3 regions of the Duganella sp. AC917 genome follow, and region 1 is predicted to be linked to each of the others. Evidence: predicted binding sites of a transcription regulator. Region 1 holds the regulator's gene; each other region holds the start of a gene.

Region 1 (10,087 bases):
CTCTCGATGGCGTGCACGCGGTTTTCCAGGTCGTCGAAGTTGGACATCAACCCCAGCATCTCTTTTGCACCTTTGACGCACAGGTCGGCGTGTTGATTGAACAGGTCAAAAAATTTGCCCTCGGTGGGCATCAAGCGTCCAAACATGTCTTTCTCCGTTTCATAGTCGTGATTACTGCTACAGACCGCCATCCGGGCCAGGCCGGCGGCGTCAGGATGGGCCGCCCTGTTTGCTGTGGCGGGCCCAGTGGTGTTGCCGGTCTTAGTCGCCTTGGTACAGCGCCAGGTTACCGGCGTAATTGCCGAACTTGGTGTATTGGCCGATCCAGGTCAGGCGCACCGAGCCGATCGGGCCGTTACGCTGCTTACCGATGATGATCTCGGCCGTTCCCTTATCGGGCGAGTCCGGGTTGTAGACTTCGTCGCGATACAGGAAGATGATGACGTCCGCGTCCTGCTCGATAGCGCCCGATTCGCGCAGGTCGGACATGACGGGACGTTTGTTGGGGCGTTGCTCCAGCGAGCGGTTCAGCTGCGACAGCGCGATCACCGGGCACTGCAGTTCCTTGGCCAGGCCCTTGAGCGAGCGCGAGATTTCCGAGATTTCGGAGGCGCGGTTGTCGCCCTGGGTCGAGCCGGTCATCAGCTGCAGGTAGTCGACCACGATCAATCCGAGCTTACCGCACTGGCGCGACAGGCGGCGCGCGCGGGCCCGCATCTCGATCGGGTTCAGCGCCGGGGTCTCGTCGATGTAGACCTGGGCGTCGTTCATTTTCTGGATGGCGTGCGTCAGGCGCGGCCAGTCCTCGTCGTTGAGCTTGCCGGTACGCAGGCGGTGCTGGTCGAGCTGGCCGACCGAGCCGAGCATACGCATGGCCAGCTGCACGCCGCCCATCTCCATCGAGAACACGGCCACCGGCAGGCCCTCTTCGACCGCCACGTTCTCTGCGATGTTCATCGAGAACGCGGTCTTGCCCATCGACGGGCGGCCGGCGACGACCACCATGTCGCCCGGCTGCAGGCCGGAGGTCATGCGGTCGAGGTCGATCCAGCCGGTCGGCACGCCGGTGATCTCGGACTGGTTGTCACGTGAATATAATTCATCGATGCGCTCGACCACCTGGGTCAGCAGCGGCTGCACAGGGATCCAGCCGGCCGCGCCGCGGGCGCCCTGCTCGGCGATGGCGAAGATCTTCGACTCGGCCTCGTCGAGCATCTGCTTGACTTCCTTGCCCTGGGGCGTGAACGCCTGGCCGGAAATCTCGTCGGCCACGGTGATCAGCTGGCGCAGGATGGAACGGTCGCGCACGATTTCGGCGTAGCGCCGGATGTTGGCCGCCGACGGCGTGTTTTGCGCCATCGCGTTCAGGTAGGCCAGGCCGCCGACGTCCTCGGCCTTGCCCATCTGCGTCAACGTCTCGAACACCGTGATGACGTCGGCCGGCTTGGAGCCGTTGATCATCTTGACGATCTGTTCGAAGATGATGCGGTGGTCATAACGGTAGAAGTCCTCCGAATGCATCATGTCCGCGATACGGTCGAACGCCTGGTTATCGCGCAGCAGGCCACCGATGACGGACTGTTCTGCTTCGATGGAATGCGGCGGGACGCGGAGTGAATCGAGTTGCGGATCGGAGGGGGTGTTCATGGCGCGAATTATACCTGCTTAGCGCAGTTGCCAAGGCGATGCTGAGAAAAAATTGGCGAGAAAAAAGCCGGGCAAGCCCGGCTTTTTTCATTTCTTGCCATGATTACTAGCATAACAGGCATTGCTGCCCGTGCAAGTAATTTAGGCTGCTTCGCCGACGACGGCGACGGTCACTTCGACCACCACGTCGGTGTGCAGAGCAACGCTCACTGGGTGCTCGCCAACGGTCTTCAGAGGACCGGTAGGCATGCGCACAGCAGCTTTTTCTACAGCGAAACCAGCTTTGGTCAGCGCCTCAGCGATGTCGAAGTTGGTGACCGAACCGAACAGACGGCCGTCAACACCAGCTTTTTGCGAAACGTTCACGGTCATGCCGTTCAGTTTCTCGCCTTGGGCTTGCGCGGCGGCCAGTTTGGCGGCAGCAGCTTTTTCCAGTTCGGCGCGCTTGACTTCGAATTCAGCAACAGCCGACGCGGTAGCGCGACGGGCCATTTTTTGCGGAATCAGGAAGTTACGTGCGTAACCGTCTTTAACTTTAACGACTTCACCCAGGTTGCCCAGGTTGACGACTTTTTCTAACAGAATGATTTGCATAGTTTTTCTCCAGGATTGCTACGCAATTAAGCGTGGTGCAGATCGGTGTAAGGCAGCAGCGCGAGGTAGCGGGCGCGTTTGATGGCGGTGTCAACTTGACGCTGGTAGTGCGCCTTGGTGCCGGTCAGACGTGCTGGCATGATCTTGCCGTTTTCCTGGACGAAGTCCTTCAGGGTATCAACGTCTTTGTAGTCAACCTGCTCAACGCCAGCGGCGGTGAAGCGGCAGAACTTCTTGCGCTTGAACAGTGGATTTTGTTGCTTGCGCTTTTCTTTAAGCTTGAGCTTGTTTTTGTCGAACTTTTTACCGAATGCCATTTGAGGCTCCTGTATCTAAATTGAGCTGTCTGGGACAGCACTAAAATCAATGATGTGAAACACCAGGCTTTTGCTGTTGCGTGTCTTCTTGTTGATAAAACCGGTGAACTGATACACCCCGCCCAGTGGCGCCTGACTGAAGCGTCCCGAGATCTCACCCGCGGCAACCGCGGAAATCTCGAATTCGCTCAACCGGGCAATGCCCGCCTCCATCTGCTGCGACCGGTGCTGGAGTACAGCGTTCACGATCGGCATGCCGGCCGGGGTATAGCGCAAGGCGTCCCGTTCGGCGATCAAGGCAATGAATTGGCTTTGATTCACTGGAGCTGTGTCAGCTCGGTTTTGCAACAATTAGGCCGCAGGAGCGGCGGCAACAGGAGCTGCTGGGGCTTCGGTGCGATGCGATTTCGCTGCATCTTCACGTTGTACCGACTTCATCATCGGCGAAGGAGCGGTTTCCGCTTTCTTCATCTTGACGGTCAGGTGACGCAGCACGGCATCATTGAATTTGAAGGCGGTTTCCAGCTCGACCAGGGTCTCGTTGTCGCATTCGATGTTCAGGCAGATGTAGTGTGCTTTAGCCAGTTTCTGGATCGAGTAAGCCATTTGACGACGGCCCCAATCTTCAACACGGTGCACGGCGCCGCCGCGGGTCGTTACAGTGGTTTTGTAACGTTCGATCATGGCGGGCACTTGCTCGCTCTGGTCCGGATGGACGATAAATACTATTTCATAGTGACGCATGCAAACTCCCTTAAGGACTGTGAAAATATAGCCCACCCTGGCGTCAAGACAGGTGTGGGAAGAGGTAAGCCCGCGACTATAGCAGCTTTTGGCACGGAAATCTACCCCTTCGCCGCCCCACGACAGTGATAACATCTTGTAAAACCAACAGGATTTCAATATGCCACCTACCCGTGCGTTGTCCCCTTTGCTGTTTTCGTTGTTCATCGCTGCCTCCGCCCTGGCCGCCGAGGCGCCCGCCCCCGCCGCCGCCAAACCCAGCCATCCCGACATCGCCACCAAGGCGTACAGCACTAAACAGTTCCTGCTGGCGCTGCGCACGGACACCCAAACCCTGGCCCGGCTCGCTCCCATCGCCGACCCCGGCTTCGACTTCACGCCCGGTCCGAGGGAAGCCGAGCGCCAGTACGACGGCTACGCCCACATCGGCGACCTCAACCTGCGCCTGCGCAGCGGCGGCGCCGGTGCGTGGCAGGAATTCTCGTCGTCTGCAGCGCGGCAACCGATCAAGCCGCTCCCGGCCGGCGGCAAGATCCTGGCGGGGGCCGACATCACCGCCAGCCTGGGCAAGGACTTGCCGCTGACCGTCGAACGGCGCTGGCTCAACGAAGGCGGCGCGCTGGTGCTGCGCTTCACCTTGATCAACAATTCCAACGCGCCGGTGGAGATCGGCGGCCTCAGCATGCCGATGGTGTTCGACAACATCATCACCGACCGCACGCTGGAGCAGGCCCACGCCAACGCCAGTTTCGCCGATCCTTATATAGGGCGCGACGCCGGCTATGTGCAAGTGACGCGCCTGAACGGCCAGGGCCCGGCGCTGATCGTCACGCCGGACGGACGCACGCCGCTGGAAGCGTGGCGCCCGCTGACCGACCGCAGCCCGCGCGCGCAAACGTCGGAAGGCTTCTACGACTGGACCGTCGCCAGCAAGGCCTACGCCGAGAACGAATGGAAAAACGCCGGCGAGCAATGGAACGCGCCGACCAGCATCACCCTGGAAGCGGGCGCGCGGCGCGACATCGGCGTGCGCTTCGCGACGGCGCCGTCGATCCGCGCCATCGAAACCGCATTGATCGCGCAAAAGCGCCCGGTCGCGGTGGGCATCCCGGGCTACGTGGTACCGACCGATCTGGAGGCGACCTTGTTCCTCAACAGCCCGCAGAAAGTCGTCGGCATCACCAGCTCGCCGGAGAACGCGCTGGCGGTGACGCCGGTCAAGTCCGGCGCCAAGGGCTGGACGCGCTACACGGTGCGCGGTAACGGCTGGGGACCGGCGCGCCTGTCGGTCGCCTACGCCGACGGCAGCATGCAGACGGTCAGCTATTTCATCACGAAGCCGCTGGAGCAGACCGTGGCCGACCTCGGCAAGTTCTCCACCACGCAGCAATGGTTCGACGACAAGAAAGATCCGTTCAAGCGCGCGCCTGCCATCCTGACTTACGACCGCGACGCCAAGCGCATCGTCACCGACGACCCGCGCGTGTGGATCTCCGGCATGAGCGACGAGGGCGGCGGCGGCAGCTGGGTGGCGGCCATCAGCAAGCAACTGGACAATCCGGACGCCGCCGAAGTGGCCAAGCTGGAACGGCTGGTCAACGAGACAGTGGTCGGCAAATTGCAGGTGGCAGACGGACCGCAGGCCGGCGCAGTGCGCAAGAGCCTGTTCTATTACGACCCGAAAGCTTTCCCGAACTACTACAACCAGAAAGCGAACTGGGGCACTTGGGCCTCATGGCCGAAAAAGGACGCGGACGACCTCGGCCGCGCTTACAACTATCCGCACGTGGCCACTGGCCATTGGGTGCTGTACCGGCTGGCGCGCAACCACGTCGGCCTGGTCACCGCGCACGACTGGCGCTGGTATCTGCAAAAAGCCTATCAGACCACCGTGGCGATGGTGCGCGACGCGCCCGAGTACGCGCAGTTCGGCCTGATGGAAGGCGACGTCTTCGTCGACATATTAAAAGACCTGCAGCGCGAAGGCATGAAGGCCGAGGCGGCCGACATGGAAAGCATGATGAAGCGGCGCGCCGACCACTGGCGCACGCTCGCCTACCCGTTCGGCAGCGAAATGGCATGGGACTCTACCGGCCAGGCCGAAGTCTACGCGTGGATGCGCCACTTCGGCTACACCAAGCAGGCCGACATCACGCGCGAAGTGATCCTGGGCTACGATCCGGCGATCCCGAGCTGGGGCTACAACGGCAACGCCCGCCGCTACTGGGACTTCCTGTACGGCGGCAAGACCGCGCGCATCGAGCGCCAGATCCACCACTACGGCTCGACCTTGAACGCGGTGCCGCTGTTCGACGCCTACCGCGCCAACCCGTCCGATCTGCACCTGCTGCGGGTGGCCTACGGTGGCCTGCTGGGCGGGATCACCAACATCGACCGCGACGGCTTCTCGTCGGCCGCTTTCCACGCGTGGCCGGACATGATGCGCTGGGACGCCTACAGCGGCGACTACGGCATGGGCTTCTACGGCCACGCCTACGCCAGCGCCACGTATGTGGTCAAAGACCCGACCTTCGGCTGGCTCAGCTTCGGCGGCAATATGAAAGTGGCTAATAATGGCGTGGTCCAGATCACGCCCAAGGACAGCGCCCGCACGCGCCTGTTCGTAGCGCCGGCGCGCGCATGGATCACCTTGGAGGCCGGCAAGATCGACAGCGCCACCTACGATCCGAAAACCCGCGCGATCACGCTTGAGCTGGCGCCGGCCACCAGCGCCACGCCGTCGGCCAGGCTGCTGGTCGACAGCCCGGGCGGCAAAGTCAGGCCGCAAGGTCTGGTGGCCGAACGTGGCGGATACCAGATTCCGCTGGCCGCCACGACCAAACGGGTGCTGCTGACGCCACGATGACCGCCGTTGAGCGAACTTTTTTCATTTTATTTCGCTCAACACAACAAAATTCCTTGCATTGCGGGCCATACTGTACAAAAATACAGACTGTCTATATACACAGGCCCAACAGCACTCATGATCAAGCTCACCGCACGTCAGGAACAAATTCTCAATCTGATCAAAGATGCCATCGAAAACACCGGCTTCCCGCCGACGCGCGCCGAGATCGCCAACGAACTGGGCTTCAAATCCGCCAATGCGGCCGAGGAGCACTTGCAGGCGCTGGCGCGCAAAGGCGCCATCGAGATCGCCGCCGGCACCTCGCGCGGCATCCGCTTGCTGGGTGTGCACGCCGAACCGGCCACGCCGAAGGTGCCGGTGTCGTTGATGATGTCGTTGCCGTTGATCGGCCGCGTGGCCGCCGGCTCGCCGATCCTGGCGCAGGAAAACCTGGAAGCGAGCTACAGCGTCGACCCGGCGATGTTCTCGTCGAAGCCGGATTACCTGCTCAAGGTGCGCGGCGAATCGATGCGCGACGCCGGCATCATGGATGGAGATTTGCTGGCGGTGAAGAAAGTCGACAGCGCCAAGAACGGCCAGATCGTCGTCGCGCGGATCGGCAACGAGGTCACGGTCAAGCGCTACCGCAAGACAGGCAGCCTGGTCGAGCTGCTGCCGGAAAATTCGGACTTCAAGATCATCAAGGTCGATCCCGAAGCGGACGAGTTCGCATTGGAAGGCCTGGCGGTCGGCCTGATGCGCAGCTGGCACTAAGCCAGGCTTTTACATCGCCATCGGCTTGGGGACGATGATCGGGAAGGCGCCGTTGAGCGCCCTTCGCGCGATGTCGTCCGAGCCCATGTGCGAGTTCGACATCAGCACCACACCGCGCCGGGTGACCTCGTCAAAACCAATATACGTGCGGTAGCCGGCCGTGCCGCCGTTGTGCCAGACGATACGCGAGCCGTTCTGTTCCAGCACATGCCACCCCAGCGCGATCGATTGTCCCGGCTTGCCCTCCAGCGCGTGACGCGCATGGTGCGCCGCCTGCATCGCGCCGTATAGCGGCGACTTCCCCAGTCCCATATTCGCGCCCAGGAACTTGAGCATATCCGCCGTCGTCGAACGCAGCGCGCCCATGCCCGCCAGCACCGGCATGTCCCAATTGGCAGCCGGCATGCCGGGCATGCCGTAGCCGACCGCCAGATGCCGGCGCATGACCGGCGTCAGCAAGATCGCCGTATCGTTCATGCCCAGCGGGCCGGTGATGCGCTGGCGCACCAGCGTTTCGTAGTCGGTTTTCGCGCGCAGCGTCAGTATATGGCCCAACAAGCCGACGCCGGCGTTGGAATACTCGTACTTCTCGCCGGCGGGCCGCGTCGGCGTGAAGCCCGATACAAACTCGTAGAGCTGCGGCACCGTGTAATCGGCAAACGGGTTGTTGTCATCCTTCGGCGCCAAGTTGGTCGGGATGCTCGGAATGCCGGACAACTGCGACGACAAATCGGCCAGCGTGATCTGCCGCTCGCCGACGGCGGGCAGCTTCACCGGCAAATAACGCGCGGCGGGGTCGTCGAGACCGATCTCGCTGCTGCGTGCCATATCGCTCAGCAAGGTGGCGGTGAACACCTTCGTGATGGAACCGATCTCGTACACGGAATCCGCATCCACCGGCGCGCCGCCTTCGCGCAGCTTCCCGTACGCCAGCACCCGGCTACCCTGCGCGTCGATAATGCCGACCACCATGCCGGTACCGGCGTGGTCGACCTCGACACGGGTCTTGATCATGGCCATGATCTCGACGTCGGTGGCCGGGGCGTCGGCATGAACGACAGCGCAAACCGACAACAACGCGGCAACGACAACGCTAAAACGCGAAATTCTCATATGATCCCGGAGTTGGTTTAGCAGCCTTCCAGCGCACAGGCGAAGTCGTCGAGCAGGTCATCGGTGTCTTCGATGCCGACCGAGACCCGTATCAGCGATTCGGCGATGCCCATCGAGGCGCGACGCTCGGCGCCCATCTCGTAGAAAATCGTGTGCGCGACCGGAATCACCAGGGTGCGTGTGTCGCCCAGGTTCGATGCCGGGATCGCCAGCTTCAGACGATTCAGGAAGTCGAAGCAGTCGATGCCATCTTTCAGTTCAAAGCTTAACAACGAGCCGTGGCGGCGGAACAGCTCGCTCGAGATGCCGTGCTGCGGATGCGATGCCAAGCCAGGATAATGGACGGCGGCCACGCGCTCGTCCGCCTCCAGCATCTCGGCCAGCGCCAGCGCGTTGGCACTGGTGCGCTCCATGCGCAGCGCCAAGGTTTCCGCGCCGACGGCGATGTGGTGCGCCGCCTCCGGTCCCAGCGAGGCGCCGAAGTCGCGCAGGCCTTTGGCGCGAATCTGCGCCAGCCCCCACTGCAGCGGCGCCGCCTTTTTGTAGTTCTCGTAGATGTTCGGGAATTTGGTCCAGTCGTATTCGCCGGTGTCGGTCAGGCTGCCGCCCAGCGCGTTGCCGTGGCCGCCGATCGACTTGGTCAGCGCGTTGACGACAATCCCCGCGCCGACCGACTTCGGCCGGAACAGGTAAGGCGTGGTCATCGTGTTGTCGACGATGTAGAGGATGCCGCGCGCCTTGCACAGCTCGCCGATGCGCTTGAGGTCCGCCACCTGCGTGCGCGGATTGGCGATGGTTTCGACAAACACCAGGCGGGTCTGCTCGGTGATGGCCGACTCGACGTTGGCGACGTCGGTGGCGTCGACAAACGAGACGCCAACGCCCTGCGCCATCGTGGTCTGCCACAGGCTGTTGGTATTACCGAACAGGAAGGCCGAGGAGACGACATGGTCGCCCGCGCGCAGCAGCGACTGGAACACGGCGCCGATCGCGCCCATGCCGGTGGCGAAGCACAAGGTGCCCACGCCCTGCTCCATCTTGTTGACCTTGTCCTCGAGCGCGGAGATGGTCGGGTTGCCCTGGCGGCCGTAGCGGAAGCCCGGCTCCTTACCCTGGAACACCGACGCCAGCTGGCGCGCGTCGCTGTAACCGAAGGCGACCGAGGTATGGATCGGCTTGTGCAGCGAGCCGTGCTCGATGCCCTTGAGGCGGTCGTTGTGCAAGATGGTGGTGGTGAAACCGTAGTTCTTCTTATCGTTCATATGCTTGGAATGGTCAAAAAAAAAGCCCGGTACGGCGAACCGTACCGGGCGCGACATCAGCCTTCGGCGGTCGCGAGATTCAGGTTCAGCTGCGAGCGGCCGGCGTCTTCATGCGTGGTCTTGGCCTTCGGGTTGTGGCGCGCGTACTCGAGCTTGTCGAGGTACTCTTTCGACACGTCGCCGGTCACGTAGATGCCGTCGAAGCACGACGCTTCGAAGTTCTTCAGCTCCGGGTTCACGTCGGAGATGGCGCGCTTCAACGATTCGATGTCCTGGTACACCAGGTGGTCGGCGGTGATTTCGCGGCACACTTCCTCGGTGGTGCGGCCGTAGGCGATCAGCTCGTCGCGGGTCGGCATGTCGATGCCGTACACGTTCGGGTAGATCACCGGCGGCGCGGCCGAGGCGAAGATCACTTTCTTCGCGCCCGCTTCGCGCGCCATCTGCACGATCTCGCGGCTGGTGGTGCCGCGCACGATCGAGTCATCGACCAGCAGCACGACCTTGTCCTTGAATTCGGAGGCGATCGCGTTGAGCTTCTGGCGCACCGATTTCTTGCGCGCGGCCTGGCCCGGCATGATGAAGGTGCGGCCGATGTAGCGGTTTTTGATGAAGCCTTCACGGTACTCGACGTTGAGCGCCAGCGCCAGTTGGATCGCGGCGGGACGCGACGAATCCGGAATCGGCATGACGACGTCGATTTCGCCGTCCTTGAATTCGCGCTTGATCTTTTCGGCCAGGTACTCGCCCATTTTCAGGCGGGTGGCGTAGACCGAGGCGCCATCGAT
Region 2 (10,087 bases), 270 kb from region 1:
GCGAATACGCCACGCTCAAGGCGCTGGGCTTCGGACCCGGCTTCCTGACGGCGATGATACTGGGCGAATCGCTGCTACTGTCGCTGTTCGGCGCGGCGCTAGGCATCGCCGTGCTGTTTCCGTTCGCGGCCTTCCTGGGCAGCGTGATGGGGACGATGTTCCCGGTGTTCGAAGTGACGGGCATGACGGTGATCCAGCAAATAGTGGCGGCGTTGGTCATTGGTCTGATCGCGGCCATTGCGCCGACCTTGCGGGCGACCCGCATCAATATCGTCGAAGGGCTGCGGAGCATAGGATGAAGATTCCACTTTTCTACGTCGCCAGGAATTTGTGGGCGCGCCGGCTGACCACCGCGTTGACCGCAGCCGGACTGGCGCTGGTGGTGTTTGTGTTCGCAACGGTGCTGATGCTCGATGAGGGCTTGCGCAATACACTGGTGACCACCGGCGAGTACGACAACGTTGTGCTGATACGGCGCAGCGCCGACACCGAGGTGCAGAGCAGCGTCGAGCGCGCACAGGCCAACATCGCGGCGAGCCATCCGGCCATCGCGCTCGGCGGCGACGGGCGGCCCTTGCTGTCGAAAGAGACGGTGGTGCTTATCTCGCTCAACAAGCGCGGATCGGCCAAGCCGTCGAACGTGATCATCCGGGGCATAGGGGAGCGCGGTCTGGCGCTGCGGCCGCAAGTGAAGCTGACTTCGGGGCGCATGTTCCGGCCGGGGGCGTCCGAGATCATCGCCGGCGCCAGCATCGCCCGGCGATTCTCCGGCGCCGGCATCGGTGAAACGCTGCATTTCGGCCAGCGCGAATGGACGGTGGTGGGATTGTTCGACGCCGGGAACAGCGGCTTCGATTCGGAGGTGTGGGGAGATGCCGACCAGTTGATGCCGGCCTTCCGGCGGGTCGCCTACTCGGCGGTCGTGCTGCGGTTGGCCGACACGTCGCTGTTCGACGGCTTCAAGAAGGCTATCGAGGGCGATCAGCGCCTGACGCTCGACGCCAAGCGTGAGCAGAATTTTTATGCCGACCAGTCCAAGGCGCTGTCGACTTTCATCAGCGTGCTGGGGTTGATCCTGTCGGTGATTTTTTCGATCGGGGCGATGATCGGTGCGACGATTACGATGTATGCGTCGGTCGCCAATCGGGTGGGCGAGATCGGCACGCTGCGGGCGTTGGGGTTTCAGCGGCGGAGTATTCTGGCGGCGTTTTTGGCGGAGTCGATGCTGTTGGCGGTGGTGGGCGGCGTGCTGGGGTTGGGGTGCGCTTCGCTGATGCGGTTTATCTCGTTCTCGACCACGAATTTTCAATCGTTCTCGGAGTTGGCGTTCGGATTTCGGCTGACGGCCGATATCGTCGTGAAGACGCTGGTGTTTTCGCTTGTGATGGGTTTTATTGGCGGAGTGCTGCCGGCGTTGCGGGCGGCGCGCATGAAGATTGTGGATGCGCTGCGGGCGGCGTGAGGTGGGCGGATGCACGGGTCGTCGACGGGTCGCACATGCGCCGCCCACGACCCATGCCTTTGCGTCACTCGGCGTCGGATTGTTGCGAAGGGTGCGCTTGCTGGAACGCCGGCAGCGCGGCGCAGGCGGCGCTGATGCGCATGACGGTCGGATAAGGCGCCGTATCGACCTCGAACCGCTGCGCGTTGAATACCTGCGGAACCAGACAGCAATCGGCCAACGTCGGCGTGTCACCGTGCGCATAGACGCCCGTACGCGCATCCCCGGCCAGCAGCGCTTCCAGCGTCTCCAATCCGCTGCGCAGCCAGTGCCGATGCCATTCGAGCTTGACCTCCTCGGTCAGCCCCATCTCGCCCTTGATGTACTTCAGCACCCGCAGATTGCCCAGCGGGTGCGTATCGGCCACCACGGTCAGCGCCAGCGCGCGCACGCGGGCGCGGCCTGCAGGATCGGCCGGCAGCAACGGCGTTTGCGGGCGCGTCTCCTCCAGATATTCCAGTATCGCCAGCGATTGACCGATGACGGCGCCGTCGTCATCCTCCAGCGTCGGCAACAACGTTGAGGGATTGACGGCGCGGTAGGCATCCGCCAGATGCTGGCCGCCGTCGCGCAGCAGATGCACCGGCTGCGCCTCGTACTCCAGCCCCTTGAGATTGAGCGCTATCCGCACCCGGTAGGCCGCGGAGCTGCGGAAGTAGGTGTAGAGCTTCATTGAAGGCGCTCCCCGTAATGCACGACGGTCTGCTCGATCGCGCCGAAGATGCTGGCGCCCCGCGCGTCCAGCATGTCGATCTTCACCTTGTCGCCGAATCTCAGATAACCGGTCTGCGGCTTGCCGGTCTCGATGGTTTCGTACATGCGCACTTCGGCCAGGCAGCAATAACCGACGCCGCCGTTGTCGATGCTGGAACCGTTCAAGCCCCCCTGTTTGTTGGAGACCGTGCCGGAGCCGATGATGGTACCGGCAGCCAGTTCGCGCGTGGCGGCGGCATGCGCGACAAGCTGCGCGAAGTTGAAGGTCATGTCTTCGCCGGCATTCGGCTTGCCGAAGGGCTTATCGTTGATATCGACCAGCAGCGGCAGATGCAATTTGCTGTCGCTCCAGTCGACGCCCAATTCGTCCGGTGTGACCGCCACCGGCGAGAACGCGCTGGCCGCCTTGGACTGGAAGAAGCCGAAGCCCTTGGCCAATTCGTTCGGAATCAGGTTACGCAGCGAGACGTCGTTGACCAGCATGACCAGCCGGATCGCCTTGCCGGCATCGGCCACGCTCGCGCCCATCGGCACGTCGCCGGTGATGACGGCCACCTCGGCCTCCAGGTCGATGCCCCACTCCTCGGACAGCGCATAGATCGGATCGCGCGGGCCGATGAAACTGTCCGAACCTCCCTGGTACATCAACGGGTCGGTGTAGAACGACGCCGGCACTTCGGCGTTCCGCGCCTTGCGCACCAGTTCCACGTGGTTGATGTAGGCCGAGCCGTCCGCCCATTGATAGGCGCGCGGCAGAGGCGAGTGGCAGGCTTGCTGGTCGAACGGTTGCGCGTCGATCGCGTCGCCCGAGTTAAGCAGTTTGTACACCGCCTCCAGCCGCTCCGCAACCAGCTCCCAATGATCCAGCGCATGCTGCAGCGTGGCCGAGATTTTCGGCACCGGCTGATACCGCGACAGGTCGCGGCTGACCACAACCAGGCGGCCATCGCGACTATCGTCTTTCAGTGTGGCGAGCTTCATGCCGGATCTCCCGACGTGACGGCCGGCGCGTGCATCCAGGCCGCATGCTTGGGCGCCTTGCGCGTTTTGGACCACTCCTCGAGCATGTCCCATTTGACGGCGTCGAGCTTTTGCATCATGTCGGGCGTACCGGTGTTGACCGCCAGTTCCAGGCGGTGGCCGTTGGGGTCGAAGAAGTAAATCGATTTGAAGATGGTGTGGTTGACCGGCCCGATGACGTCGATGCCGCCGGCGATCAGCCGCTCCTTGGCGGCCAGCAGCTCGTCCATGCTGTCGACTTCCATCGCCAGGTGCTGTACCCAGGCCGGCGTGTTGTGGTCGCGGTCCATCGGCGCCTGCGTCGGCAGCTCGAAGAACGCCAGCACGTTGCCATGGCCGGCGTCGAGGAAGACGTGCATGTACGGGTCCGGCGCTTTGGTCGATGGCACTTCATCCTCGGCGATGGCCAGCACGAAGTCCATGTTCAGGTGCTTGACGTACCACTCGACGGTTTCTTTGGCGTCGCGGCAGCGGTACGCGACGTGGTGGATTTGTTTGATTTTCATGGTTGCCTCCAATTCTGGTCTCCCGACATTAGATGCCAATCTCAGATATCATACAAACAGTATTTTCCCCGCCATTTATCAGGTTTTTCCATGAATCCAAGTTTGCGACAAATGCGGGCACTGGTCGCGCTGGCCAAAACCGGCAGTTTCACGCTGGCGGCGGACCATCTCAACCTGACCCAATCGGCCCTGAGCGGACAGATCAAAGAGCTCGAACAATTGCTTGGTGTGCGCGTCGTCGAGCGTACCACGCGCAAGACGCAGTTGTCGGAGCTGGGCAGGGAACTGACGCCGCTGTTTGAAAAGATGCTGCAGGATCTGGATCGCGCGATGGCCGACATCGCCAGCCGCAAGGCGCTCAAGCAAGGAATCGTGCGCATCGCGGCGCCGCAGATGTTGTCGTGCACCTTGCTGCCCGAGGCCATCGCCGCCTATTCCGCGCTCTATCCGGACGTGCAGGTGCGGCTGGCCGACAGTCCGGTCGAGCAGGTGTCGGCGCGCGTGTTCAGCGGCGAGGTGGACTTCGGCATCGGACCGGAGCGCGACGCCAACGCCGAAATCGAGGCGCAGCACTTGTTCGAGATGCCGTTTGTGGTGGTGTTTCCAGCCGGACATACACTGGAGTCGCGTGAGCGCATCACCTGGGCCGATATCAACGATTACCCGTTCATTTCCTTGCAGGGGCAGTTCACCGAGCGGCTGTTGCGCGATATGCACGTGTCGTTCCGCGAGCTGTCGCTCAGCCCGTACAACGAGGTGACCTTCATGACCACCGCGCTGGCGATGGTGCATGCGCGGTTGGGCATCACCGTCTGCTTGCCGTACGCGGAAAAAATGGTACAGCTGTATGGACTACGGATGCGTCAACTGCTCGACCCGGAGCTGACGCGTCGTTTTTTTGTCTACACGCGCAACGCCCGGGCGCTGTCGCCGGCTGCCGAGAGTTTCGTCGCTTTCCTGCGGGAATACGTGGCCGCGCACGAGTGGAACGTTCCGCTCAGTTAAGAACTCTTACATATTCCCCACTACCGCCCGCTATGTGGCGTGTGTATGCTTCGATAAATGAGTATTCCGCATACCGAAGCAAGCTCACATCAGAAGCGATCATGACAGCAGACACCATCGCCATCAACCAGATGATGGATCAGTTCGACGGCCACCACAGCGTTTGGCTGTTCGGCTACGGCTCGTTGATCTATAAGGCCGATTTTCCTTATCTGCAACGCCGTCCTGCGAGTATCGCCAACTGGACGCGACGCTTTTGGCAAGGCTCGCACGACCATCGCGGCACGCCGGATGCGCCGGGCCGCGTGGTCACCATCATCGAGGAAGCCGGCGCCATCTGCCATGGCATGGCTTATCTCGTCACGCCGGAGGTTTTCGCCCACCTGGACCACCGAGAGAAAAACGGCTATCTGCGGCTGGCGATCACCATTACTTTCGATGACGATAACGACAACGACGACAGCGTCCTCGGCCTGGTCTATATCGCAACACCGAACAACACGGCTTTCCTCGGCGAAGCGTCCGAGCAGGAGATCGCACACCACATCGCCCGTTCCACCGGCCCTAGCGGCCCCAACAGCGACTACCTCAACCATCTGGCGCACGCCCTGCGCGAACTGGGCCGCCACGACCAGCACGTCTTCGAGATCGAACGGCATCTGGCCGCGTTGACCACCCCTCCCTCAACAGTGACGTCAGAATAAATCCAACTGCCCTTCATCCGCCGGCTTGGCGCGCGCGCCCAGCGGAGGCACCACCAGCGGCCGGGTGAACTGCGACGCGTCCATGGTGTGGAAGCGGCTACCCTGGCCCGACAGTCCGAGGCGCTCGGTGGCGATCTTGAAGCGTTGCCGTATCAGTTCCGCCCACACGCCCTCCCCCTTCATGCGAGAGCCGAAGCTGCTGTCGTAGTCTTTGCCGCCGCGCATCTCGCGCACCCGGTTCATCACACGCTGTGCCCGCTCCGGGAAGTGCGCCTGCAGCCATTGCTGGAACAGCGGCGCCACCTCCCACGGCAACCGCAATACCGTGTAGTGCGCGGTGACGGCCCCGGCTTCCTTGACGGCCTCCAGCAAGCGCTCGATATCCGGCTCGGTAACGAACGGGATGATGGGCGCGACACTGACAGCCACCGGTATGCCGGCGTCGGTCAAGGTGCGGATCGTGCGCAGCCGACGGGCCGGAGCCGCTGCGCGCGGTTCCAGCGTGCGCGAGATGGCCGGGTCCAGGGTCGTCAGCGTGATGGCGACGCCGGCCTGCCGCTTGGCGGCCATCGCCGCGAGGATGTCGATATCGCGCTCGATCAGCGACGATTTGGTGATCAGGCCGACCGGATGCTGGCATTCCTGCAATACCTCCAGCACCCGGCGCGTGAGTTTGCGCTCGCGCTCGCAGGGCTGGTAGGCGTCCGTGTTGACGCCAAGCGCGATCGACTCCGGCTCGTAGCCGGCCTTGGCCAGCTCGCGTCGCAGCATTTCCGGCGCGTTGACCTTGGCGAAAATCTTGCTCTCGAAGTCCATGCCCGGCGACAGGCCGAGGTAGCTGTGCGTGGGACGGGCAAAGCAGTAAATACAGCCATGCTCGCATCCGCGATACGGATTCAGCGAGACGCTGAACGGCAGGTCTGGTGAGGCGTTGCGGCTCAGGATCGATTTACAATATTCGTCCGTGACCTGGGTTTTCCACGGCGACGCCTCTTCTTCCTCGCGCTCCCAGCCGTCGTCATACGCTTCCCGTGCGTTGACCTCGAAGCGCCCTTGCAGGTTCGATACCGCGCCACGGCCCTTTTGCGCCTTCAGCGAAGGAGGCGGCAGCATCACGTGCTCTTGGTTGTTTTCGTCGTGGTTCATGATCACTAGGGGCCGGGCACCGGGCGAGGATCGCCGGCGCTACGCTGATACTGTATATATATCCAGTATTCTAAGCGCTCCAAATGGCCATATCAAGCGAAAAATCAAAGGTGCGGCCCTCGCGTCTTTGGCGCCCGCGCCCGAACTGGTATCATGCGGGGCTTCCGGGGGCAAGACTTTCCCTGCGCCACGCGCGCCCCCGACCCCACATTCCGCCAGGCCGCCGCCCCAGCAGCGGCCCGGCTCACTCTACGCGAGCTAGACATGAACAATTCGACTCAACCGTTGCCGTCTTTTTTTAGCCGGATATCGATCGCCATCGGCGCCTTCTTCCGCGCGCTGTCCGACGCCGAATACGCCGCCCGCCTGGCGCGCATCGCCGCCGGCGAACCGCAACCGTCCGCCGCGCCGGTCTCCGCTCCCGCCCCTGCCCCCGCTCCAGCGCCGGTCCCGGCCCCAGTGCCCGCCCCGGTCACGCTGCGCGTCGCCACGCCGGACGCCGCGCTTCAGCTGCTTGGCCTGTTCCAGCGCGAGGCGCGCCTGATCGACTTCACCCAGGAGAACCTGAGCGCCTATTCCGACGCCGACATCGGCGCCGCCGCGCGCGTGGTGCACGAAGGTTGCGGCAAGGTGCTGCGCGAGCACTTCACCATCGAAGCGGTACGCAGCGAGGCCGAAGGCAGCCGCGTGGTGCTGGAAGAAGGCTTCGACGCCAGCGCCGTGCGCCTGACCGGCAACGTCGTCGGCAAGGCGCCGTTCCGCGGCGCCTTGAGCCATCGCGGTTGGCGCGCATCGAACGTACGCTTGCCGAAACTGGCCGAAGCGCACGACGCAGCGATCCTGGCACCGGCGGAGGTGGAATTATGAGCGACCCACGCTACGCCATCGGCATCGACCTTGGCACCACCCACAGCGCGCTGTCGTATGTCGACCTGACGACGAGCGACGGCGAGAAAACCCAGCACGGCGTGCTGGCGATTCCGCAGTTGACGGCGCCCGGCACGGTGGAAGACCTGCCGCTGCTACCGTCATTCCTGTATCTGCCGCACGCGGACGAATTGGCGCCGGGCGATTTGAGCCTGCCGTGGCAGCAGTCTGCGGCCGAACAAACCGGCGTGGCCGGCGAAATGGCGCGCAGCCGTGGCGCCACCACGCCGATCCGCCTGGTCTCCAGCGCCAAGAGCTGGTTGAGCCATCCGGGTGTCGATCGCCGCAGCGCCCTGTTGCCCAACGACGCGCCGGAAGAAGTGACCCGCGTCTCGCCGCTGGAGGCGTCAACCCGCTTCCTGTCGCACCTGCGCCAGGCGTGGGAACAGGCGCACCCGGAGGCGCCGTTCGGTGAACAGGCGGTGACGGTGACGATTCCCGCCTCGTTCGACCCGGGCGCGCGCGAACTGACCGCCGACGCGGCACGCGCCGCCGGCTACACCAATCTGACCTTGCTGGAGGAGCCGCAGGCGGCCCTGTACAGCTGGATCCAGGGCAGCGAAGGCCGTTGGCGCAAAGACGTCAAGCCGGGCGACATCATTCTGGTCGTGGACGTCGGTGGCGGCACCAGCGACTTTTCGCTGATCGCCGTGCTGGAACGCGACGGCGTGCTGGAACCGCACCGCATCGCCGTCGGCGACCACATTCTGCTTGGCGGCGATAATATGGACTTGGCGCTGGCCCACCTGGTGGCGCGCAAGCTGGCCGCCAACGGCACCCAGCTCGACGCCTGGCAAATGCGGGCGCTGACCTACGGCTGCCGCACGGCCAAGGAAAAGCTGTTGGCCGATGCCACCGTCGAAACCTGGCCTATCGTGGTGCCGAGCCGTGGCTCGAAGCTGATCGGCGGCTCGATCCGCACCGAGTTGACGCGCGATGAAGTGACCACCTTCATCCTCGACGGTTTCTTCCCTGCGGTGGACGCGGCGGCGCGTCCCGCCGTGCGCACCCGCGCCGGTCTGACCCAGCTTGGCCTGCCGTATGCGCAGGACGCGGGCATCACGCGCCACCTGGCCGCGTTCCTGGCACGCCAGGTCGGCGCCACCAGCGAACTGGAAGGCTACGCCGGCAAGCACAGTGCCGACGCCAGCTTCCTGCATCCGACGGCGGTGCTGTTCAACGGCGGCGTGTTCAAGTCCGAACTGCTGGCGCAGCGCGTCATGAGCACCCTCAACGACTGGCTGTATATGGAGGGCGCGGACCCGGCGCGCATGCTGGCGGGCGCCGATCTGGATCTGGCTGTCGCGCGTGGCGCTGCTTACTATAGCTACGTGCGTCGCGGCAGCGGTGTGCGGATTCGCGGCGGCACGGCGCGCGCCTATTACGTCGCGATCGAATCGTCGATGCCGGCCATTCCAGGCATGGAGCCGCCGATCCAGGCGCTGTGCGTGGCGCCGTTCGGCATGGAGGAAGGCAGCGAGATCGAACTCCCTAACCAGGAGTTCGGACTGGTGGTCGGCGAGCCGGTGCAGTTCCGCTTCTTCGGCTCCTCGGTGCGGCGCCAGGACCAGATCGGCGAGCTGCTGGACTTCTGGGGTCCGGAGGAACTGATCGAGTTGAACGAGATTCAGGCGACGCTGTCGCCGGAAGGCCGTCAGGCCGGCGACGTAGTGCAGGTGCGCCTGCATGCGATGGCGACCGAATCGGGCACGCTTGAATTGCTGGCCGTGGCCAACGACGGCCAGCGCTGGAAAGTGGAGTTCGACGTGCGCTCCGGCGCCACCGAGAGCGCCGCCGCCTGAGCATGAGTCAATACATCGTCAGCATCGACCTTGGCACCACCAACACGGTGCTGGCCTATTCGGCGCCCGGCAACGCCGGGATTCAGCTGTTCGATATCGAGCAGCTGGTGGCGCCGGGCGAGGTGGATGCTGGCGCGCTGCTGCCTTCGGTGCGCTACCACCCTGCGGAGGGCGAGCTGGCCGAAGGCGAGCTGCAACTGCCATGGCGGCAGGACGATGTGGCGGGTTTGCGGCAAGTGGTCATCGGACGGCTGGCACGCAAACTCGGCGCGCAGGTGCCCGGGCGTTTGGTCGCCAGCGCCAAGAGCTGGCTTTCGCACCCCAACGTGGACCGCACGGCGGCTATCCTGCCCTGGGGTTCCGAGGCCGATGTGGCCAAGGTGTCGCCGGTCGCCGCCAGCGCCTCCTACCTTGCGCATCTGCGCTGCGCGTGGAATACGCGCTTTCCTTCGCATCCGCTGGAACGGCAGCAAATCGTCCTGACGATTCCCGCCTCCTTCGACGAAGGCGCGCGGGCGCTGACGCTCGAAGCGGCGCGCCTGGCCGGCTTGTCCGGCCTGCGCTTGCTGGAAGAGCCGCAGGCGGCCTTCTATGATTGGCTGTACCGCCAGCGCGAAACGCTTGCCGCCGATCTGGCCGAGACGCGGCTGCTGCTGGTATGCGACGTCGGCGGCGGCACCACCGACTTCAGTCTGATCAAGGTCGGGATGACCGACGGCCAACCGGAGATCAGCCGCATCGGCGTCGGCAATCACCTGATCC
Region 3 (10,087 bases), 2.0 Mb from region 1:
GCTGCTCGCGGCGCTGCTGGTGGCGGCGCCGATCGGTTGGCTTACCTACCGCTACACCCCTTGGCCGCAAACCGGGGACCACCGCACCGCCATCGGCGAACGCCGCGACATCCTGCTCGACGACGGCACCCAGGTCACCTTGAACACCGACACACGCATCGACGTCGAATTCGACCGCGACCGCCGCACCATCCATCTGCGGCGCGGCGAAATCCTGGTCACCACCGCCAGCGACGCCGCCCAGCCACCCCGCCCGTTTCTGGTCACCGTCGGCGAAGGCGCCGTCCGCGCGCTCGGCACGCGCTTCACTGTGCGCCAGCTCGACGACCGTAGCCGTGTGGCCGTGTTCGCGGGCGCCGTGGAGGTCAGCCCGCGCGACACGGCGTCGGCCCGGGCGATCGTCACCGCCGGCCGGCAAACAGCCTTTTCGCGCTCGCAGATCGACGCCACCGCTGCCGCCGACGAGATCGACACCGCCTGGAAGCAAGGCATGCTGGTCGCCGACCGCATGCCGATGGCGCAATTCCTGGCCGAACTGAACCGCTACCGGCGCGGCACGCTGCAGTGCGACCCGGCCGTCGCCCGGCTGCCGGTGTCGGGCGCATTTCCATTAGCCGACACCGCCTTGACGCTGTCGATGCTGGAGCAAACCCTGCCGGTGGAGACCCGATATTTCACCCGTTATTGGGCGCGGGTCGGACCCACTTCAAAATAAATCAAAAAAGATGAGCCTTTTTAAACTCTCGTTCGACATATCAGATAAGAGCGGCACATTTGATGAACGAAAGGCTTTGAATGAATTATCAGCAGCAAAACCCGGGGACTGCGCTAGCGTCCGGCGGGCGTCATCCGGGCGCGACCGCCCGCCAGCGCGCGGCGTTCGCCATGGCGCTCCACTGCGCGTCAGCGATGCTGGCCGCGGTCGCGTTGTCGCCGCTGGCGCAGGCACAGGCCGCAACGGATGCCGCCGTGTATCGCGACATTCCCGCCGGCCCGCTGGGCCAGGCGCTGTCCAGGTTTGCCGCCGACGCCGGCGTGGCGCTGTCGTACGACAGCCAGCGATTGGAAGGTAAAACCAGCAAGGGATTGCGCGGCACAGTGTCCGTCGTCCACGGTTTCGCCCGGTTGCTGCAAGGTAGCGGCCTGCAGGCGCAACGGCTGGCCAACGGCGGCTACACGCTCAAGGCCGCGCCGCTGGCAACCGCCGACGGCGTGCCAGGCGCCAGCACTGGCACCGACGCCCGCAGCGAGCGTCCGCTGGTGGAATTGCCGGCGGTCGAGGTGACCGCGCAGCGCACCAACAGCACCATGATCCGGCCAACCCGGCAAAGCACCGTGATCGAGCGCGACGAGTTCAACGAGCTGCGCCAGGCCTCCGACAGCCTGGCCACCGTGCTGAGCAAAGCCGTGCCGGGCATGGCAGATTCCAGCCGCACCATCACCGACTACGGCCAGACGCTGCGCGGACGCAACACGCTGGTGCTGGTCGACGGCATTCCGCTCAACACCAACCGCGACTCCGCGCGCAATATGGCGGCGCTGAACCTGGCCAGCATCGACAAGGTCGAAGTGCTGCGCGGCAGCAGCGCCATCTACGGCGCCGGCGCCAGCGGCGGCATCATCGCAATCACCACGCGGCCGGCCGGCGGCGCGCCGCACGCGGAAAGCACCTTGTCGCTGCGCTCGCCGCTGTCGCGCATCGGCAGCGACGGCCTGGGCGGCGAAGCCAGCCACTACATGTCCGGCGCCAACGGTGCGCTCGACTACGCATTCAACGTCGGCCTGCAGCATATCGGCGCCTCGTACGACGGCAAAGGCAAGCGCATCGCTCCCGAGCCCAGCCAGGGCGACCTGTTCGACAGCGACAACTACACCGTCGGCGGCAAGATCGGCTTGCGCATCGACCGCGACCAGCGCGTGCAGTTCGCCGCCAGCCGCTATGTCGCCGAGCAGGACAGCGACTACGGCTCCGATCCGTCGGTGACCCGCTTGCCGGCCGGCGCAGCGGTCGCGCGACCGCTCAAAGGGCTGCGCCTGGAGGACCAGAACCAGCTGCGCAACACGCTGCTGAGCGCGAGCTACCAGCACAGCGGCATCGCCGGCAGTTCGCTGTCGACCCAGTTGTACTACCGCGATTATTTCACCCGTTTCACGCCGTTCGACGCCCGCGCGGTGTCGACGCGTGGCAACAACGTCGACCAGGTGATGCAAAACTCCACCGTCTGGGGCGGCCGCGCCACGGTCGATTCGCCGCTAACGAACCAGCTCAAAATGTTGTGGGGTCTGGACTTCAACCAGGAGCGCAGCGACATGCCCGACGACTTCTTCAGCGCCGCAGCGTACGACGCCAGCGGCGGCGTCGCCTTCGAGCTGAGCAGGACGATGCTGTACATGCCGCCGCTGACCACGCGCAGCATCGGCGGCTTTGGCCAGCTGCAGTACAAGCTGAACGCGCAGTGGGCGCTCGAAGGCGGCCTGCGCTACGAGCACGCGCGCGCGCGGTTCGACGATTTCGTGCCGCTGTCGCAGATCCGCGCCGCCACGCCGCGCCAGGTGCGCGGCGGCGCGCTGGCGTTCGACGCCTGGATGTCCAATGTCGGCGCGGTGTTCAAACCGGTCCGGGGGCAGGAGCTGTACGCCTCGTTCAGCCAGGGCTTCCAGCTGCCCGACATGGGCCTGCAGATCCGCAACGCCACGCCCGCGTTCGACCTCGCCTCGTCGGCGCTGCAACCGGTCAAGACCAACAACTACGAGTTGGGCTGGCGCGGTGGCGTGGGCGAGCTGCTGGGCACGCTGGCGCTGTTCCGCACCACCTCCAAACTGGGCGACGTACAAAGCTTTAACAACGGCCTGATCCTGACCCGCACCGCCGAAAAGGTGCGCGGCCTGGAAGCGACCCTCGACTATCTGCCGCAAGCCAGCGCGTGGGGTTATGGCGGCACGCTGACGATGATGTCGGGCCGAGAAACGCCGCAAGGCAGCGAGCGCGACCAGGTCATGACGGGCTACCGCATTCCACCGACCAAAGTGACCGCCTACGTACAGCTCAAGCCCGGCGCCAGCTGGAGCAGCCGTTTGCAGGCGACTCATTATGGCGCCCGCGACTCGCGCCTGAACGGCGTGACCGGCTTCGGCCGCCGCGAGGTCACCAGCTACACCACGTTGGACCTGATCAGCCGCTATCAGTTCACGCAGCGCGACGCTGTCGCTATCGGCATCGAAAACCTGCTGGACCGCTACTACCTGCCCGCCTACAGCCAGCTCATGCGCAACAGCAACAACAGCAGCCGCTTGCCGGCACCGGGCGCCGTGTTGAGCGTCGCCTACAACCGCCGCTGGTAAGCAGGCGCCGCGACGTTTGTCAGCCCTTTCGTGGCCATAGCCGGGCAGCGATATATTGCAGGACTCTTGATACCGTTCCGTTCTGCGGCTCGCGGTGATACTCCGGGCCGGACATCACGCGCAAGGCGGTGCTGCGGTCCACGCCCGCTTTCGCCATGTGGTCGATAGCGGGCCCAACACCGTCGACGGCGGCGATCACGACACCTTCGTCGATCACCTCCACCGGACCATCGACCCGCCGGTCGGCCCCGCCATCGTGAGCATCTTTCCCGTCTTTGCCAGTCATCGTTAATACCCTCCACCAGGAGAGTTTCCATCCTGGCTCGGCAGCGCACTGTTCGATAGCTCACATGTGGACGATAGTGTCGGGTATCCTGCGCGGGCGTCAGAAAACCCCAGTCGCGGCTCAGTCTACCCGCTCTTATCTTGAATTCAGGCAGCTGCAAACAGCGACAGGAAATTGGGCTGGCCGTTGGACGCGTTCAGGCCATCCACCGGGACAATCGCACCGTTGATAAATTGGGCATCGTCGCTGGCCAGGAACGCGATCACACCGGCAATTTCGGCTGGCGTGGCGGCGCGGCCGGCGGGCATGCGGTCGCGGAAAGCGGCCAGGAGCGCCTCGTTTTTCCCGAACTCGGCGGCAGTCGGGCGTGGTGGTCTGCTCGAACGGGCCGAAGATGGCCATGCCGGCGTTGTTGACCAGAACATCGAGCTTGCCGAATCGCGCCACCGTGTCCGCCACCATCTGGTTCACGTAAGACTCGTCGGAGACGTCGCCCGGGTGGATCAGCGCCCGGGCTGGATCGAAGCCGACCAGCGTCTCGCGCAGCTTGTGCTCGCGCCGACCGTTCAACGTGACCAGCGCGCCCTCCTGCAGAAAGCGCTGCGCCGTCGCTGCGCCGATGCCCGATCCGGCGCCCGTGACAATCACGACTTTGCCTTCAAAACGAAAGGTCGATCTCGTGCTGTCGGACGCCATCCGCGATATGGAAGTCGAAAGATCAACCGGTTTGGTCTGTGGCCGCACAGCCGATTAATCTCGAAGTAATAGAATCGATGAGGTGAATTTCGCTTACAGCGTACATCCGTCAAACACGCTCCGACGTGTAGCGATTCAGCAAAGCGTCGTTCGCCAACGCAATCTGATTGCGTGCCTTGGAGATGACATCCATTACTCGTCCAATCGAAACCGGCTTGGGGAGATGATAATCAAATCCCTCGCTGGCAATTCGCGCAGTTGTGATCGGATCGCTGCGCGCGGTGAATGCGACCAGAACAGCTCCACGGAACAATTCGGATTCGCGAAGCGTTTTCGCAACCGCAAAGCCATCCATGACCGGCATGGTCAAGTCCAGCAAGATGATTTCAGGCCTGAATCGCTCTGCCAGAGAAATGCCGTCTGCGCCGCTATACGCAGCAACTGCCGTATGCCCGCAGAGCGTTAATAATTCGACCATGAGGTCGGCGGCCTCGCGGTTATCGTCAACAACGAGAATGGAACGTTCTACTGCAGGATGTGTCATGGTAGGCCGATATTGGCAGAATGCGATCGGCGAAGCTAGGGCCGACGAAGGCAATCTGCTGCGGCTCGGGGCATCAAATTGCAATTGTATAGCCACTATCTTAGTGTAGAACCCCTGGAACAAACAATCGCAAATCTGCTGGATCTGACATTTACAACACAATTCATGCTTGTGGGCACATCTGTCGGCAAATCTGGCCTGAAACGGCGGAGTTGAGGCCCGTTGCCAGGAGCGTCGCACGGCGTCCGGGAGCGGCTGTTAGCACCCGCACATCAAATCACCAAATCACCATGCTGGTTCTCGCAGGCAGACTTGCGGAATCTCGATTTCCCACTTACACTGTATATCCATACAGTATTAAGTTGATAACGGTCTCTTTCGAGTCTACACATTGCCATGCTTTGCGCCACGCTCCAACAACAGCACGCCCCAGCGAACGCCACCAATCCGGCGCTGTTCGCGGACGTCTGGCGCGCCAGCGAGCTGGCGGTCTCCCGCGCTGCGACCGCCTCAACAGGCCACGCGGCGCTCGACCTGGAATTGCCCAACCGTGGCTGGCCGCGATCATCGCTGGTGGAGCTCATGCTGCAACAATCAGGCATCGGTGAACTGCAGCTGCTAAAACCGTTGCTGGCCAACCTTGCGAAGAAACAACGTATCGCGCTTGTGCAGCCGCCTTACATCCCGCACGCGCAAGCGTTCAAGACGTGGGGTATCGACACCAGCCGTTTGCTGTGGATACGCTCCTCGAACACCGGCGACGCCTTGTGGACGACGGAACAGATCCTTAAAAACGGTAGTTGCGGCGCCGTCGTCTTCTGGCAAAACCATATCCGTTCGGAATCCCTGCGCCGCCTGAATCTGGCGGCGCAAGGCTCGGAGATCTGGTTCTGGCTGATGCGACCGATGGCGTGCGCCAGCGAGGCCTCCCCTGCCCCGTTGCGGCTCGGCCTGCGGCCGGCGTTGGGCGGCGTCGCCGTCGACGTGTTAAAGCGCCGTGGCCCGGCGTCCGACAAAACCCTGTTTATTCCGCTTCCCGATATGCCTGCCGGCCGTCATCCCCTGCATCATGAAAACGCCCCTGCTGTTAAGTTTGTACCTGCCGTTGTTACCGCTCGAAACGCTGCGCCCGTCCTGGTCTGAACCTGGGCCTTACGCCGTGATGGATAGTGAACAGGTGCTGGTCGCCTCGAAGCAAGCGATGCAAGCCGGCGTGCGTTCCGGCATGCGCTGCGGCGGCGTGGCGACGATCGCACCCGGCACCATCATGCTCGACCGCGAGCCCGAGAAAGAGGCGCGCGCGCTGGACGCCATCGCCCTGGCGATGTTGCAGTTCACGCCCGACGTGGCATTCACGGAAAACTTCACCGTGCTGCTCGATGTGGGACCAAGCCTGCGCCTTTTCGGCGGGCCGCTGGCGCTGTGCCACCTGGTCCGCAGCAGCATACGACGGCTCGGCTTCACCGCATCCCTCGGCGCGGCGCCGACGGCACAAGGCGCATGGCTGCTCGCGCACGCGACACATCAACGCAGGCCGCCCCACCGGCGTTGCTTGCAACTGGCGACGATGGCGCCCCGCCTGGATCGTCTACCGTGCGGGATCCTGCCAGCGGCCCAGCCCTTCCTCGGCTGGTTCGACGGTATCGGCGCGGTCGACTTGGGCGCTCTGCGACGGCTCCCGCGTACCGGCCTGCTGCGGCGAACGAGCAAGCAGCTGATACGTGTGCTCGATCACGCCTACGGTGATGTGGACGAGATGCAACGATGGATGGCGGTGCCCGAGCACTTCTCCGCGCATGTCGAAACGTTCGACCGCATCGAGCATGCAGAGGCGCTGATGCATGGCGCGACGACCTTGATCCTGCAACTGACCGGATGGCTGAACGCGCGACAGCTCGCGGTGGGCAGCTTCACGTTGCTGATGGAGCACGAACGTGGCCGCGCTGCGGTGGCGCCGACGCCGCTTGAGATCACCTTGGCCGAACCGGCATGGAAAGAGCCGCACTTGCTGCGACTATTGAAGGAGCGCCTGGCGAAGATCGAGTTGACCGCGCCAGTGATCGGATTGCGGCTGGAAGCTGGACAGCTCCAGCCGATGCAGGTGCCGACGGATCAACTGTTCCCGGAACCGGGTGGCTCTCCCGCCGACTTTGCACGACTGCTTGAATTGCTGTCGGCCAGACTCGGACCCGAAAACGTGCTCACGCCGGTCATCTCTCCTGATCATCGTCCGGAGCAGTGCAACACCTGGGGGCCCGCCACCGCCAATGTCCGGAAATTAGCGGACGACGAGGAACCGCTTGAACGACCATCCCTCGTGCTGCCGAAACCGATACCGCTGCTGATGCGGCAGGAGCGCCCATTCTACGGTAGCCCGCTCAAGTTGATACGTGGGCCGGAGCGCCTGGAGGCCGGTTGGTGGGACGACCAAACCGTGGCGCGCGACTACTACGTCGCACAGGGCAAGGACGCCACCTGTTATTGGATTTATCTGGAACGCACGCAGAACGCGCGCTGGTTTCTGCACGGGCTATACGCCTGACCTCCGGCTGTCATGAGCGCCTCCATGCTTCCCTCGTACGCCGAGCTGCAATGCGTCAGCCACTACACGTTCCTGCATGGCTCCTCTGCGCCGGAGCAGCTGGTGCAGCGCGCCACTAGCCTCGGTTATCACGCGCTGGCGATCGCCGACGAATGCACCGTGGCCGGCGTCGTCAAAGCGCATGTGGCGGCCAAGGAAGCGGGTTTGAAACTGATCGTCGGCAGCCAGATGCTGATCACACCGGAAGACGGCACGCCGGCCTTCTCGTTGTTGATCCTGGCGATGAACAAAAACGGCTACGGCAATTTGTGCGAGTTGATCACCGTCGCGCGCAGGCGGGCGAAGAAAGGCGAATATCTGGTTCGTCCGCGCGACATCGCGGCCCCGCCCCCTGACCTAGTTGCGCTGCGCGGAATGCCCGATTGTCAGCTGATCCTGCTGCCGCGCTACGGCGTGGCAGTCGATGTACTGGAACGCCAGGCGGCGTGGCTGCTGCAGTGCGCGGCTGGTCGCGCGCGTATCGCATTGACGCTGCACTTCCGCTCGCGCGACGAACAGCATCGCAACGCTGTCATCTCGGTCGCCGCGCAATTCGATCTGCCGGTGGTGGCGACTGGCGACGTGGTCATGCACGTACGCTCGGCCAAACCACTCCAGGACACCATGACCGCCATACGCCACGGCGTGCCAGTGGCGCGTTGCGGCTACCGGCTCGCCTCCAACGCGGAGCAGCACCTGCGCTCGCGCGTCAGGCTAGGCAATCTGTACTCGCGCGCCGCGCTCGATGAAACGGTGCGCGTCGCTGACCTGTGCACCTTCTCACTGGACGAGCTGCGTTACGAATACCCGGTGGAGATCGTCCCGGAGGGAATGACGCCTTCTGACTACCTTCGCCAGGAAGCCTACCTCGGCGCCCACTGGCGCTATCCCGCCGGCATCCCGGCCAAGGTGCAGGAAGTGATCGAAAAGGAGCTGGAACTGATCGCCGAGATGTCCTACGAAAGCTACTTCCTGACGGTGTACGACATCGTCCGATTCGCGCGCGCCAACAAGATCCTCTGCCAGGGGCGCGGGTCCGCGGCAAACAGCGCCGTGTGCTACTGCCTTGGCGTGACCGAAGTCGATCCCTCGCGCGGCACGCTGCTGTTCGAACGATTCATTTCGAAAGAGCGCAATGAACCGCCCGACATCGATGTCGATTTCGAGCACCAGCGGCGCGAGGAAGTCATCCAGTACATCTACCGCAAATACGGCCGCACTCGCGCGGCATTGACCGCCGTGGTTATCAGCTACCGGCCCAAGAGCGTGCTGCGCGATGTCGGCACCGCGCTGGGCGTGGACCTCTCGATTGTCGACAAGGTGGCAAAGGCCAATCACGGCTGGGGCGGACGCGCCGAACTGGCCGAGCGTATGCACAGCTGCGGCCTCGATCCGGAGTCCGACGTCGCGCACAAGTGGGCCTTCCTGGCCGAGCACATGATGCGCTTCCCGCGTCACATGTCGCAGCACCCCGGCGGTTTCGTCATCTCGCACAGCAAGCTGTCTCGCCTCGTCCCGGTGGAAAACGCCAGCATGGAAGACCGCACGATCGTCCAGTGGGACAAGGACGACCTGGACGCGGTGGGTCTGCTCAAAATCGACATCCTGGCGCTGGGCATGCTGAGCGCCATGCGGCGCACGCTGGATCTGGTCTCAGAACAGCGGGGCGAACGCTTCGAACTGGCGGACATCCCGAAGGAAGACACGGCGACCTATGACATGATCTGCCGGGCCGACACCGTCGGCGTTTTCCAGATCGAGAGCCGGGCGCAGATGTCGATGCTTCCGCGTCTCAAACCTCGGGTATTCTACGATCTGGTGATCGAGGTGGCGATCATCCGTCCGGGTCCGATCCAGGGCGGAATGATCCATCCGTATCTGCGCCGGCGGGAGGGCGCTGACCCGGTCAGCTACCCCAGTCCGGACATGGAGGCGGTGTTATCGCGAACGCTTGGCATCCCGATTTTTCAGGAGCAGGTCATGCAGATCGCAATGGTGGCCGCTGGCTTCACCGCCGGCGAAGCGGACCAGCTGCGCCGCGCAATGGCGGCCTGGAAGCGCAAAGGCGGCTTGGAACAATTCGAGGACAAACTCAAACTGGGCATGGCCGCCCGTGGCTACAGCGATGATTTCGCCACCGGCATCATCGGACAGATACGCGGATTCGCGGAATACGGTTTCCCCGAATCGCACGCAGCCAGCTTCGCCCTGCTCGCCTATGCGTCTAGCTGGATGAAATGCCATGAGCCGGCCGCCTTCCTTGCCGCGCTGCTCAATAGCCAGCCGATGGGATTTTACAGCCCGTCGCAACTTGTGCAGGACGCCGTCCGGCACGGCGTCGAGGTCCGAGGCCTTGACATCAACATCAGCCAGTGGGAGGCGACGCTGGAACCGTCTTCGGGCGCGCAGCCGGCGGTACGTCTCGGGCTTAACATCATCCGTGGCATGGAGCGCGACGCGGCGTGGCGTATTGAGGAAGCCCGCGCCGTGCGCCCGTTCAGCGGGCTGCACGACCTTGGCGTACGGGCAGATATCGACGCCGCGCAGCTCAAGTTACTGGCGAGCGCCAACGCCTTGGCTGGGATCAGCGGCAACCGCCGCCAGGCGATGTGGAACGCGGCTGGCAGCACGCCTGACA

Evidence for each region. Region 1 encodes LexA, which represses DNA repair genes until DNA is damaged. Its sites were predicted from a motif close to ACTGTATNNNNATACAGT; they were not measured.
Region 2: a site for LexA is predicted at 6,646-6,663, ahead of ACZ0BA_RS02225 (PA0069 family radical SAM protein). Genes of this name have one in related genera too.
Region 3: a site for LexA is predicted at 5,207-5,224, ahead of imuA (translesion DNA synthesis-associated protein ImuA). Genes of this name have one in related genera too.

The regions. Positions count from the first base shown of each region.
Region 1 covers NZ_OZ409848.1:236,327-246,413, reverse strand. Annotated here, with positions in the region: gene ACZ0BA_RS01090 (DUF47 domain-containing protein) at 1-146, opposite strand, end outside; gene ACZ0BA_RS01085 (replicative DNA helicase) at 262-1,647, opposite strand; gene rplI (50S ribosomal protein L9) at 1,789-2,241, opposite strand; gene rpsR (30S ribosomal protein S18) at 2,268-2,558, opposite strand; gene priB (primosomal replication protein N) at 2,574-2,879, opposite strand; gene rpsF (30S ribosomal protein S6) at 2,910-3,302, opposite strand; gene ACZ0BA_RS01060 (DUF5695 domain-containing protein) at 3,463-6,168, shown strand; gene lexA (transcriptional repressor LexA) at 6,286-6,924, shown strand; gene ACZ0BA_RS01050 (serine hydrolase domain-containing protein) at 6,934-8,037, opposite strand; gene ACZ0BA_RS01045 (cystathionine gamma-synthase family protein) at 8,055-9,299, opposite strand; gene purF (amidophosphoribosyltransferase) at 9,356-10,087, opposite strand, start outside.
Region 2 covers NZ_OZ409848.1:502,549-512,635, reverse strand. Annotated here, with positions in the region: gene ACZ0BA_RS02260 (ABC transporter permease) at 1-299, shown strand, start outside; gene ACZ0BA_RS02255 (ABC transporter permease) at 296-1,462, shown strand; gene maiA (maleylacetoacetate isomerase) at 1,527-2,174, opposite strand; gene ACZ0BA_RS02245 (fumarylacetoacetate hydrolase family protein) at 2,171-3,196, opposite strand; gene ACZ0BA_RS02240 (VOC family protein) at 3,193-3,741, opposite strand; gene ACZ0BA_RS02235 (LysR family transcriptional regulator) at 3,832-4,746, shown strand; gene ACZ0BA_RS02230 (gamma-glutamylcyclotransferase) at 4,848-5,450, shown strand; gene ACZ0BA_RS02225 (PA0069 family radical SAM protein) at 5,442-6,596, opposite strand; gene ACZ0BA_RS02220 (DUF2760 domain-containing protein) at 6,861-7,463, shown strand; gene ACZ0BA_RS02215 (Hsp70 family protein) at 7,460-9,325, shown strand; gene ACZ0BA_RS02210 (Hsp70 family protein) at 9,328-10,087, shown strand, end outside.
Region 3 covers NZ_OZ409848.1:2,251,458-2,261,544, forward strand. Annotated here, with positions in the region: gene ACZ0BA_RS09720 (FecR domain-containing protein) at 1-715, shown strand, start outside; gene ACZ0BA_RS09725 (TonB-dependent receptor) at 910-3,342, shown strand; gene ACZ0BA_RS09730 (hypothetical protein) at 3,362-3,628, opposite strand; gene ACZ0BA_RS09735 (SDR family oxidoreductase) at 3,775-3,936, opposite strand; partial or broken gene ACZ0BA_RS09740 (SDR family NAD(P)-dependent oxidoreductase) at 4,037-4,324, opposite strand; gene ACZ0BA_RS09745 (response regulator) at 4,434-4,868, opposite strand; gene imuA (translesion DNA synthesis-associated protein ImuA) at 5,265-6,011, shown strand; gene ACZ0BA_RS09755 (Y-family DNA polymerase) at 5,938-7,410, shown strand; gene ACZ0BA_RS09760 (error-prone DNA polymerase) at 7,435-10,087, shown strand, end outside.